DNA from 3 places in the Mesorhizobium sp. B2-8-3 genome. Region 1 is predicted to be linked to each of the others. Evidence: predicted binding sites of a transcription regulator. Region 1 holds the regulator's gene; each other region holds the start of a gene.

Region 1 (4,204 bases):
GGCCCGCCATTGAGATATTTATAGGTGCAGCCGACGGCGAAATCGGCGCTTGCCCTGTCAAGTTCTACCGGCATGGCGCCCGCGCTGTGGCAGAGATCCCATACGATCAGCGCACCGGCGTCATGCGCCATGCGCGTAAGCGCCGCCATGTCGCGCAACTCGCCGGATTTGTAATTGACGTGGTTGACCAACACCACCGCCACGCGTTCGTCGATCAGTTCCTCGATGGTCGGCGCGTCCACGCCAGCCAGGCGCAGGACAGTGTTCTTTCCGGTCGAGGCCACCCCTTCGGCCATATAGATATCGGTCGGAAAACTGTCGCCCTCGGCAACGATCACGGTTCGGTCCGGCCGCATCGCCATCGCCGCGTGCAGCACTTTGTAGATGTTGATCGACGTGGTGTCGCAGACCACGGTCTGGCCCGGCGCCGCGCCGATCAGGCGTCCGAGCCGGTCGCCCAGCTCGACCGGCATGTCGAACCATCCATCCTTGTTCCAGGCACGAATGAGGTCATGCGCCCACTCCTCGGCAGCTGCCTTGCGCAACTCATCGAATGCGGCGTGCGAGGCCGCTCCCAACGAATTCCCGTCGAGGTAGATCACCCCCTCCGGCAGGACAAAGCGATCGCGCAGGGCGCGCAGCGGATCCGCTGCATCCATCGCCTCGGTCTCGGCGAGATCAGGAATTCCCCCCATCATGCTGCCGCCTCCATTTCGGCATGGCGCCTCTCACGGCTGGCCAAGGACGGTTGTCTCACCACCGTCCGTGCCACGGCAAGAACCTTCTGCGCTATGTTAGCTGGTCCATAGACGGCGAAGACCATGGATCGGAATCATTGCCGAAGTTGGCATTTTGGGTCCGTTTCGTTCACGGTGAAGCACGTTCGCGCAAGAGCCGAAGCAATCCCGCCCGCGCCTTTGTGATGGTGTTGGACCGCGCTTCAGCTTAAGGAGGGCCGCATAATCGAGCGGAATCAATGACACCGCTGACCTGACTCGGCCAGGTATCCCTTGGATGCAACATTGTTTCCGAAGCCTCAACAAATTCACTAAACTTTAAACGGTTGCGGAACACAACTGGAACAGATAGTGTTTGTTCTGGGTTTGTTTTTCTGATTCCGGTTTCAGAACCCAAGGGGGCCGCCATGCTGACGCGCAAACAACATGAACTGCTGATGTTCATCCATGAACGCCTCAAGGAGAGCGGGATTCCGCCGTCTTTCGACGAGATGAAGGAAGCGCTCGATCTGGCCTCCAAATCGGGCATCCATCGGCTGATCACGGCGCTGGAAGAACGCGGCTTCATTCGCCGGCTGCCGAACCGGGCGCGCGCGCTTGAAGTGCTGCGGCTGCCCGACTCGATCGCGCCTGGCCTGAATGCCGCGAGAAAGTTTTCGCCGAGCGTCATCCAGGGCGGCCAGGGCAATCTTGGCCGCCAGGTCAAGCCGGCGGCGCCCTCTCGCACGCCGACACCCAGCAATGACGACGACGCTGTTTCGGCCGTGTCCATTCCGGTGATGGGCCGCATCGCCGCCGGCGTGCCGATAGACGCTATCCAGCACCAGACGCATTCGATCTCGGTGCCGCCGGACATGATCATGGGCGGCGAGCATTACGCGTTGGAGGTCAAGGGCGACTCGATGATCGAGGCCGGCATCTTCGACGGCGATACCGTCATCATCCGCAATGCCAACACGGCAAGCCCGGGTGAGATCGTGGTGGCGCTGGTCGACGATGAGGAGGCGACCCTGAAGCGTTTCCGCCGCAAGGGTGCCTCGATCGCGCTCGAAGCCGCCAACCCGGCGTATGAGACCCGTATCTTCGGACCGGACCGGGTCAAGGTTCAGGGTAAGCTCGTCGGACTCATCCGCCGTTACTGAGCAGAACCGCGCGGCGGTCTTCGCCGGAACTGCGTGCCACCTATTCTGTAGGCTGCGGCGCGACCGCCGGCTTTTCCGGTCGTTGATAGGGCGGCAGCCCCCTCGCCTCACGCGCGTATTTCCGCTGCTCGTGCCAGGGTCGGTACGGTTCTTCGACCGCGTAGCGAACGATTGGCCGCGCGGTTGCCGATTGCGGATCGAAGAAGATGGCGGCGCTGCCGTCGCGTGCCAGTTGCCGCTTGGTGACGACAAGCACGCGCGGATCGCGGCATGGGTTGAAGGCCGTGGCGTCGTCGATGACGATGAGGTCGGCGAAACCGCAAGCAGGCCGGGCGCTGGCGCGATTCTCGGTGAGCGCGACGATGGCGCCGGAAGGATGCCGGCCGATGCAGAGGTCGCCGGTGCAATAGAAGGGCGAGCCGGGCGGTAGGTCGACGGGATCGGCGATGTCGAGGGCGTCTTTAGCGAACGTCTCCGGCGGTACGATTTCCTCGGCTTTCAGCGCCCGTTTCCAGTTGTCGGTGGTGAAGTCGTTGGAGCGCGCGCGGTTGATGGCAAGCTCGCCGCCGCCGATCGGCATCGCCACCAGATGCGCATCCTCCGAGACAAGCACATCCGGGGCGCGGACATGCGGAATGGCCAGCAGCGCGGCAAGCGCGAAGGGTACGGCGGCAAGCCTAAGCCAAGTGGTGGCCATCGTCGCGATGACCAGCGCGACCGTCGCCAGCAGCACCGACTGGATCGAGATCAGCCCGACGGCGTCGACCGGTGAGCGCTCGGAGATCCACGCCGAAATGACGATAATCGCCGTCAGGCCTTTGCCCATGACATAAAGGAATGGGCCGTCGAAGCCGAAGGGCATGGCCAGGGCGCTCAACACGGCGAACGGCATGACGATCAGTGAGACGATCGGCATGACCGCCAGATTGGCCAGCAGGCTGAGCGGCGACACCCGCTGGAAGTGCCAGATCGCAAACAACAATGTCGCGCTGCCCGCGATGAGCGACGTCACGGCGGCACCACCCACACCGATCGCCAGTTTTTGCGACAGGAACGCAAGAAACGAACGCTTTGCCGGCGGCGCGGTCGTTTTGCCGGCGCGATAGTCGGCAAAACCGGCATAGGCGCCGACCAGCGCGGCGGTGGCGGCGAAGGACATCTGGAAACTTGGGCCGACCACTTCGTGCGGCGAGACAAGGATGACGGCGATGGCCGAGATCGCCAGGTTGCGCATGGTGAGCGCCGCGCGGTCGAAGAGCACGGCGGCGAGCATCACGGCCAGCATGATGAAGCTTCGCTCGGCGGCCACCACGACGCCGGAGATCACGAGGTAGGCGGCGATCGAGAGCAGCGCGATTGCAGCGGCATATTTCTTCACCGGTCGGCGCGACGAGAAATCCGGAAACAGCGCGAAGGCGCCGCGCAAAAGGACCATGATCGTGCCGGCGACCAGCGCCATATGCAGGCCGGAGATCGAAATGATGTGGTAGATGCCGGTTCGCCGCATCGACTCGTTGATGGCTTCCGGAATGCCGGCACGAACGCCGACGATCAGCGCCGCTGCGATCTCGCCTTCGGACCCGCCGATGCTGCTCCTGATGTGGTCTGCAATCCCTTCGCGCGCGTTTTCCACCGCCGATGCGATGCGGGCGCCAAAGGGCGCCTCCACCGGCGCAATCAGCTTTGGATCACCCAGGAAAAAGCCGCTGCCGCCAATGCCGGCAAAATAGCTGTCGAAGGAAAAGTCGTAGCTGTCCGGCCGAACCGGGCCGGTCGGCGGCAACAGCTTGGCATAGCCGGTCAGCATCGACCCGGCTGTCATGCCGGGCGGGATCCTGCGGGCCGACAACCTGACGCGGTCCGGCGCATAGCGCAGCTTCGGACGTTCCGTGGAAATCAAGTCGATGGTGAGCCGGACACGGCCATTGGCCATCGCCTCGGCGGTGACGAGGCGACCCGTCAGCCGTGTCTGGATTTCCGAACCCAGCATCGGGGTTGCCATCCGCCAGGTCTCGACCTTGGCCGCGAGAAAGCCCAAGGCGCAGAAAAACGCCGCCATGAAGACAAGGTGCGTTCTGTGCCGGGAATGTGAGACCGCCGCGCAGACCGCCATCAGGGCCACTGCCGCAAGCGGCCTGTAGAGATCCGGCTCAGCGCTCAGCGAGAAGTAATAGATGACGCCGACGGCCAAAAACACCGGCACCAGCAGGAAGCCGATACCGCGGTCGAGCTCGGTGGCGGCAGCGGTGCCGATGCTTCGGCGCAATGCGGGAAGCGAGGCGCGGCCAAGCTGTTTGCGGATTCGGCCGACGCTCGCCGTTGGCG
Region 2 (4,204 bases), on a different contig from region 1:
ACCGGCCTTCGTCCCCGGCATGCCGGCCTGGCCGGCGACGCGCTCCGCCTCGGTCAAGATCAAGCCTGGCGCGCAGGCCTGTGTGCTCGCGCTCGATCAGAATGCCGACGGCGCGGTCAGCCTGCAGGGCTCCACCAATGTGGCGATGAGCGGTTGCGTGATCGCGGCCAATTCGGACGCCGCCGACGCCGTCAGCCGGGGTGGCTCGGCGATCGTCAGCGCTGGCTGCGTCTCGACAGTCGGCGGCACGCAAGGGTTGACGCCGCCCAGCGCCACCCTTTCCTGCGGCGCGCCGCAGGAAAACCAGTATGCCTCGTTCGATCCGCTGGCCGACGTCGTTCCGCCTCCCTACACGCTCTGCCTGCCCGTGCCGAACGGCAAGACAATAACGCTTTCGCCGGGTACCTACTGCGACAAGACGCTGTCGGGAAATATTACCCTCAATCCGGGCACCTACATCATGCGCAACGTCACCATAAAGCCAGGCGGCAACGGCAGCCTGAGCGGCCAGGGCGTGACGATCTTCCTGATGGAGAACTCGCAGCTCATCATCAACGCCAACGAGCAGGTGAACCTGTCGCCGCCGGCCAGCGGCCCCTACGCCGGCATCACAATCTACCAGGCGCGCGGCAACACCCAGGCGCTGACGCTGAACGGCGGATCCGGCTCGGTGGTGAGCGGTTTCATCTACGCCCCGGACGCTGCCATCACCTATGCCGGAAATTCGGACATGAACGCCGAGGGCAGTTGCCTGCGGCTGGTCGGCGACACTGTCGCAATGACGGGGAGCTCCGCCGTTAAATCGGATTGCACGGCCGAGCTTGGGAACCGCGCTATGTATGCGGGACGGATGATCACCCTGGCGAAATGAACGCCAATCTCGTCATCCCTTTGAACGCAATTCCGGACGGAAAACCGCTCGCGCCTTTCCTGGAATTGCTTCTAGGGAAGATCACAACTCGCCTATGATATCCGCGCCCGCCTGCTCGTCGAAGAGCACTGCGCAGCCGCGCTCGAGCGCGACCTGCGTCAAGGCGTTGGCCGCATCCGCATCCGACGAGACGAAATCGCCGGTCAGGACGCGAAATTCCTCGACGGCCTTCGACATCGGCACCAGGCGCCCGGCAGACAGGTCGCTCGCACATGCGTCGATGACGCACAAAAGATCGATGAGTTCGAAATTATGCATGGCGGCCTCCGCCTGCGCCATCCCTTCGCTCAATCAACGGTACGAGGCGCGGACTGGTTCCCTCGCCTGCGTTCGGCGGATGGCCTGACGGGCGCGAGCTTGAGATCGAAGCGAGCAGGCAGGCATGGCTCGGCACAGGCCTTGCGCACCGATCCGGTGGCCATCGTGTCGATCGGAAGAAGGACCACCATCTGGGCATGGCGTTGTGGCCAGAGCGGCCTGCCGAAGAGGAGGAAGACGCCGCCGATCAATCCCGCCAAAAGCAGCGCGGCAAACAGGTTCGCGATCACGTTGCCGGGTTGCACGGCCAGCAACTCCAAGAGAGTTTCCAGGGCGAAAGGAATGCCCGCCATATCGCAGGAATGGCGGGCACCCATCGTCAACCGCCGATGAAGGGACTTTGTCCGGCGGCTTGCTAGCCAATGAAATGGGGCCGTTGTTGTTTCCCGGAAATCGGCGCCTCGGGCCTCTGCGTTCGGCGGGTGAGACTTCGGTCTGAGCATGGCCCCGGACCGTCGCCCGAGGGCTTGGCATATCCGTCTTCCACGACGACGCGCCAAGCGCCCGGCCGAGCTCGCGGTCGCTCCGATTACATTAGCAATAACTCATAATAAGGCTTATAAATAACGTCGCGGTCGCCGACGATCGCAACGTCAGGCGCCGCTTCACGCATGGAGGGATACCATGGCCGAAGCTGCAATGCAGGTTACAAAACTCGAATCCAAATCGCACAACACTCCCGACGAGGTCCGCGCGCCCGCCAAGACGCGCGTCGAAATCGTCCGGCTGCCGGGCTATTCCCTGGCGCGAATGAACATGCAGCCGGGCTGGAAATGGTCCGAATGCGTCAAGCCGGTGGTCAAGACCGACAGCTGCCAGGTCTCGCATGTCGGCTACGTCGTGTCCGGATCGATCACCGTGCGCATGACCGACGGCACGCAAAAGACCTTCGAGGCCGGCACGTCCTATACCATCCCGCCGGGCCATGACGCCTGGGTGGAAGGCAATCAGCCCTTCCAGTGCATCGAGGTGCTGAGCGCCGAGCAATATGCCAAACCAGCATAGGCCGGATCCAGCCGATGGGCGGCTACGAAGCTGCACCAGCCAAGCTGCGGGATCAAGGCGACGTCACCTTGATCCCGTTCGCAGGTGCAATCGCTGCCTCATTCGAATGAATGAGGCAGGCTCATTCATTTGTATGAAGACACAGAAAGCAGGCTCATAGGGGCCTTGACACTAGACTGCCTTTGTTCTCTTTATGTTCCCTAAATCAGCCTTTTCCAACAGAGAAATCTAATACTGCACCGCGGCAAAGCGGGCGCTGCAGACGGGAGCGCAGGATGCTCGCTAAGGACGCCGCTGCCGCCACCATCCTGCATGCCGATCTCGATGCCTTCTATGCCTCCGTCGAGCAGCTGCTCGATCCGTCATTGCGCGGCAAGCCGATCGCCGTCGGCGGCGGCGTGGTGCTGGCGGCTTCCTATGAGGCCAAGGTCTTCGGCGTGCGCGGCGGCATGTCCGGCCGCAAGGCGCGCGAGCTCTGCCCGCGGCTCATTTTCGTCGGCGGCCATTTTTCCGAGTACCAGCGTCTCGGCGATGCGGCGATCAAGGTGCTCGACGATTTCACGCCGGTGGTCGAACGCATCTCGATCGACGAGGCCTTTGCCGACGTCGCCGGCTGCACGCATCTGTTTGGCCCTCCGCAAGAGATCGCGCGAAAAATCCGCGCGCGGGTGAAGACCGAGCTCGGCCTGCCGATCTCGATCGGCGTGGCGCGGACAAAACATCTCGCCAAGATCGCCTCGCAGGTCGCCAAGCCAGACGGATTGGTGGTGGTCGAGCCCGGCACCGAGCTCGCCTTCCTGCACGATTTGCCCGTCACGCTGATGTGGGGCGTCGGCCCCGCGACCAAGGCCAGGCTCGCGGAAATCGGCGTCGAGACGATCGGGCAATTGGCGCGCACGCATAGCGGGGCGCTGGAGCGGCTGATCGGCCATGCCGCCGGCCAGAAGCTTGCCGCGCTTGCCTGGAACCGCGACCCGCGCAAGCTCGAGACGCATCGGCGCGCGCATTCGGCCGGCGCGCAATCGGCGCTGGGCAGGAAGCCGGCGCTGCCGCGCGTCTTCGTGCCGACGCTGCTGCATCTGGCCGACCGCGTCGCCAGCCGCTTGCGCGCCAAGGACCGGCCCGGGCGCACGGTCACGGTGCGCGTGCGCTTCGCCGACATGCGCGCCGTGAGCCGCTCGATTACGCTCGAGCAGCCGATTCAGGCGACCGCGATGCTGGCCGAGATCGCCGAGGAGCTGGTGCGCGGCGTGCTGGCCGCCCATCCGGGCGAGCGCGACATCTCGCTGCTCGCCATCTCTGTCTCGCATCTGGAGGAGCATGCCGAGCTGCAGCTCGAACTGCCGCTCGGCCTGGCGGACGAGAAGCTCAGGCCCGGCAGCCGCAAGGGGCAGGCCCGCTTCGGCGCAGACCGCGCCATCGACAAGATCCGGCAGCGCTTCGGCAAGGAAGCCGTCGGCTACGGCACGGTGGCGCTGGAAGGCGCGCGCTCGGTGCCGGACGGGTTCAGGGAACTGGCGGAGAAGGAGTTGTAAAGGGGCCTGCGCCCACCTCCACCCAATCCATCCGCATCGTCACACTCATCGTCGCCCCATCATCGAGCACCGTCAGCCCCTGGCCATGATGCGCATCGACCGGGTGCGACACCGGCTCGAAGCAGAAGAAGCCGGCATCATGCGACGGGGAATAGAGGATGAACACGTCCAGCTCGGGCGAGGCTGCCAGCTCAAGCACAATCCCCTGCGCCGGCTGGACGATGGTAGCGCTACGATCCCAGCCGACAAAGGCGTTGTTTACCCAACCCGCCGGCAAAAGCGAGAGCCGCGAGAAATCCCACCACGGATGCTCAGCAAGCGGCGCGACGCCTGTTGGCAAATGGCGCTCATCCTCCAGCCAAACCCGCCCTGCCTTCGCCTTCAGCGTGGTCCTGGCGCCGCGTGGAAACCAGGG
Region 3 (4,204 bases), on a different contig from region 1:
ACATCTGGCGTTCCACGAGGACCTCGACGAGAGAAACAATTTCGCTTTCCTGCTAGCCCAAACCCTTCGGCATCAAATACGAGCCGACCTCGGGTGGGACAAAGAGGGCAGGCTTTTTTATTTCAGGGCGCGCGCCGAGAACGAATCGCGCGCCTATCACTACCAAGCCTCGAAGAAGAAGGCTGAAGCCGACGTCGTCAATGTCGTTCGCAACAAATCAGACGTTGCTCGCGTCGACTTTGTGAGGCACCACGCGTTCGTTCCGAGGTTCGAACTCCTCTACGACCATTGGTTCCTGGTCATCAATCCAACCTATTTCTTTACCACCAACGGCTTCATTCCACACTCCTACCCAAGCGCGCTTCTTGCGGGCAAGAAGCGGCTGGATAAGAGCGCATCGCTGCGGGGACAGGTCATCATGTGGCATCGTTTCCTCACCGAAGCGGACCGTAATGCAGATGATCTTTTCGCCATTGCCACCACTGATCCGCGCCTGACATTTGGTGATCCGCCGACGGTAGAACTCCCGACCAAGGTGCCCGAAGACGTTTGGGGTGCGCAGAAGAAGGCGAGTGATGACGAAGACAGCAATCAAGAACTGCTGAGGTTCGCATGAAGTTCGACACCAAGATCTTCGAAGAGCCACTGTTGGAATTTGGCGACCAACATCAACACCCCGATCCTCGCCTCGGACTTTTCGAGGCCGGTCCCCTTCAGACGCCCTTTGGCGACGTGATCAACATCGCGGTCGTCGGCAGCCAGAAGACCATTGAAGATTCCCGTGACTTTCTTGAAGCCGCCAGTTTCGGGTTCGCCGGGAAGTCTGAAAAACATCCCAACATGCATCCGCCGTTTCCGGGCCTTGGCAATCGCAATCCTTTCCGGTGCCGGTTCGAAATTCCCGACGGCGCCGTCGCGGCCATTCCGCAGGCACGCATCGAGCGAATCAGAAAAGAGCCTCATCACGGCAAAGCCGTCGAGATGGCGGTAGATGAAATCATCCAGCAGTTGCAGGCCCTCGACGAGGGCAGCAGTCGGCCCGACGTCGCGATCATCGCTCTTCCGGTAGAACTCATCGAGCGCGTCTGGAACGCTAAGGTCGATTCCGACGCTACCGTGGAGCAGGAGGACAGCGGAGGCTCGGATGCTCCCAACTTCCGCGGCTTGCTCAAAGCGAAAGCGATGCACTTCCGGTTTCCCATTCAGATCGTGTGGGAAGATGTGCTCGACGAGCGGGCCGTCATCCCTCTCAAGATCAAGGAGAGCAGTGCCCGTCAGATACAGGACCAAGCGGGACGAACATGGAATCTGCTCACCACCCTGTACTACAAAGGGTCAGGGCGCGTCCCATGGCGCCGCGCTCCTCAAGAAGGTGAGTTCTCCTCCTGCTACATCGGCGTTAGCTTCTACCGCGAGGCCGGTGGCCAGCAGCTTTTTACGAGCGCTGCTCAAATGTTCGATGAGCGAGGCAGGGGGTTCATTCTCAAAGGAAAGGGCGCACAAACCGAGAGCCGGGGAAGGCATCCTTACCTCACGCGAGACGATGCAAAGTCGCTCATCGCCGACGCGCTGGCTGCGTACAAAAAGCATCACATGAATTATCCGGCGCGCGTCATCGTTCTGAAAACATCAAAGTTTCGCGACCAAGAGGCCGACGGGATTTTTGACGCTCTCGACGAGGTAGGGACCGAGCTCCGCGATTTGGTCTGGGTGCAAGAATCGTCATTTGTGAAGGTCTTCCGCGATGGCAACTACCCTGTCATGCGCGGCACATTCGTGGAACTCGACGGCAAAGGGCTGCTCTACACAAACGGCAGCATTCCTTACTACGGGACTTACCCCGGTATATATGACCCAAAGCCTCTGTTGATCTGTCCCTATAAGTCCAGCGATAGCACGGTAGCCCAGATCGCGAACGAGATTCTCGGCCTGACCAAAGTCAATTGGAATTCCACCCAGATGAACCAAAAGCTGCCAATCCCTATCAGGGCAGCGCGCAAGGTCGGAGAAGTGCTGAAGTATGTCAGCGACGGACAGGTGAGTTCCGACTATCGCAAGTACATTTGATCCGATTTTTCGACATGTTTGTGCCGCCCCGGCTAACGCCGGCCGGGCTGTATTTCACTTTCTCTCGACCTACGCCACTTCGCGGTTTCGTCCCATACGGGTGACTGTCCCTTGCGGAAGACCAGGGCGTGCAGTGCGCGGTCTCCTAAGGTCCGTGCCTTCGGCTTGTGCGCTTGGGGCGCGTAGCGGTGACCCATACCCACTTGACTCTACCAAGCAATAGTAGAACAAATAGAGAACATGCTTATATAGACTTTCCTGGAGGTTAACGACCCATCTTGCGGCCGGAGCCCGGCATAGATGCCTTGCGCGCACGGATCGAAAAGATCGAGGGCCGGAGCCGGCGCGTGAGATCGGTGCTTCCTTTCGGGATCGCCGAGCTGGATTCGCGGCTCCCGGGCGGTGGACTGGCGCTCGGCGCGCTGCATGAAATCGCCGGCGGTGGAAATGGCGCCATTGATGGCGCGGCCGCGGCGCTGTTCGCCGGCGGTGTGGCGGCGCGCACGCGCGGCAAGGTCTTGTGGTGCATCACCCGGCCCGACCTGTTCGCTCCGGCGCTGGCGCAGGCCGGCCTGAAACCGGATCGCGTCATCTATGTCGAGGCCGGCGACGACAAGACAATTCTCGCCTGTATGGAGGAAGGCATCCGACATGGCGGCCTGGGCGCGGTGGTCGGTGAGGTTGCGCGCCTGACAATAACGGCCTCTCGGCGGCTGCAGCTTGCCGCCGAAGAAACCCACACGATCGGAATCGCGCTGCGGAGATGGCGGCGGCAGACGGAGGCGGCCGATTTCGGCCAGCCGACGGCCGCCATGACGCGCTGGCGTGTCTCGGTTCTGCCCTCCGCGCCGCTGCCCGTGCCAGGCGTCGGCCGACACCGATGGCTCGTCGAATTGATCCGCGCCCGTGCGGGCGAAAGTGCCGATTTCGAATTGGAGGCGTGCGATGGCACGGGTCGTCTCGCTGTTCCTGCCGACCTGGCCGACCGACAGGGTGCGGCGGAAGGCCGGCAACGCGGCGCCGCCGGCTGAGGCCCCGCTCGTGTTGATCGGCCGCGACAAGAGCCGGCGCGTGGTGCTCGCGGCCGATGCCGCGGCGCTCGCCGCTGGCCTGCGCCCCGGGATGCCCGTGACGAAGGCGCAGGCGCTGGTGCCGGGCCTTGCGATCCAGGACGCCGATCCGCAGGCGGATGCCGAAGCGCTCGAGCGGCTCGCCGTCTGGATGCTTCGATTTGCGCCGATCGTCGCGCCCGATCCGCCCGGCGGGATCGTCATCGACACCACAGGCGCGGACCATCTCCATGGCGGCGAGGCCGCCATGCTGGAGGGCATGGTTGGGCGTCTGGCGATGTCCGGCATCGTCACGCGCGCGGCGGTCGCGGACAGCTGGGGCGCGGCGCATGCGCTGGCACGGTATGGCGGGCGAGACATGTTCATCGCGCCACCCGGCCACGACCAATCGATTGTAGAACCGCTTGCGCTAGAGGCGCTGCGGATCGCGCCTTCGACGGCGGCCGAACTTCGAAGGCTCGGCTTCCAACGGATCGGCGATCTCCTGAAACAGCCGCGCGCGCCGCTTGCCCTGCGCTTCGGCCCGGAGATCGGCCGCCGCATCGATCAGGCTCTTGGCAACACAGCCGAGCCGATCGACCCGGTGCGGCCGCCGGACATCGTCGAAGTGCGCCGTGCCTTCGCCGAGCCGATCGGCGCGGCCGAGACAATTGCGCGCTACATCGGCAAACTGGTCGCCCAGCTCTGCAGCTTAATGGAGCAGCGCGGCCTCGGCGCGCGCCGTCTTGATCTCATCTGCCAGCGCGTCGACAGCCAGGCCCAGGCGGTCCGTGCCGGCATGGCGATGCCGGTCCGGGACGTCAAGCGGCTCACCCGGTTGCTTTGCGACAAGGTCGAGACCATCGCACCGGGCTTCGGTATCGAGATGATGATCTTGGCGGCGACATCGGCCGAACCCCTGGAGCGCAGCCAGGCCGTGAGCTCGCTTGTCGAGGAAAGCGTGCCGGACGTGTCCGACCTCATCGATACGCTGATGAACCGCGTCGGCGAGCGCGCCGTCTACCGGCTTGCGCCTGTCGCCAGCGACGTGCCGGAGCGTTCGGTTGCCAAGATTCCGGCAACGGCCG

The links. The regulator LexA, encoded in region 1, represses DNA repair genes until DNA is damaged. The targets are predictions, from matches to a motif close to TGTTCNNNNTGTGTTCNG.
Region 2: a site for LexA is predicted at 2,438-2,455, ahead of dinB (DNA polymerase IV). Genes of this name have one in related genera too.
Region 3: a site for LexA is predicted at 2,291-2,308, ahead of FJ418_RS02710 (damage-inducible protein). Genes of this name have one in related genera too.

Annotation. Positions count from the first base shown of each region.
Region 1 is NZ_VFTW01000003.1:192,520-196,723, reverse strand. It holds gene kynU (kynureninase) at 1-695, opposite strand, end outside; gene lexA (transcriptional repressor LexA) at 1,145-1,879, shown strand; gene FJ418_RS06210 (ComEC/Rec2 family competence protein) at 1,920-4,204, opposite strand, start outside.
Region 2 is NZ_VFTW01000011.1:104,280-108,483, reverse strand. It holds gene FJ418_RS18035 (TadE/TadG family type IV pilus assembly protein) at 1-871, shown strand, start outside; gene FJ418_RS18030 (hypothetical protein) at 953-1,189, opposite strand; gene FJ418_RS18025 (hypothetical protein) at 1,219-1,566, opposite strand; gene FJ418_RS18020 (cupin domain-containing protein) at 1,874-2,254, shown strand; gene dinB (DNA polymerase IV) at 2,530-3,789, shown strand; gene FJ418_RS18010 (aldose 1-epimerase) at 3,761-4,204, opposite strand, start outside.
Region 3 is NZ_VFTW01000001.1:492,926-497,129, forward strand. It holds gene FJ418_RS02700 (DUF4365 domain-containing protein) at 1-616, shown strand, start outside; gene FJ418_RS02705 (hypothetical protein) at 613-2,067, shown strand; gene FJ418_RS02710 (damage-inducible protein) at 2,346-3,098, shown strand; gene FJ418_RS02715 (DUF6504 family protein) at 3,013-4,204, shown strand, end outside.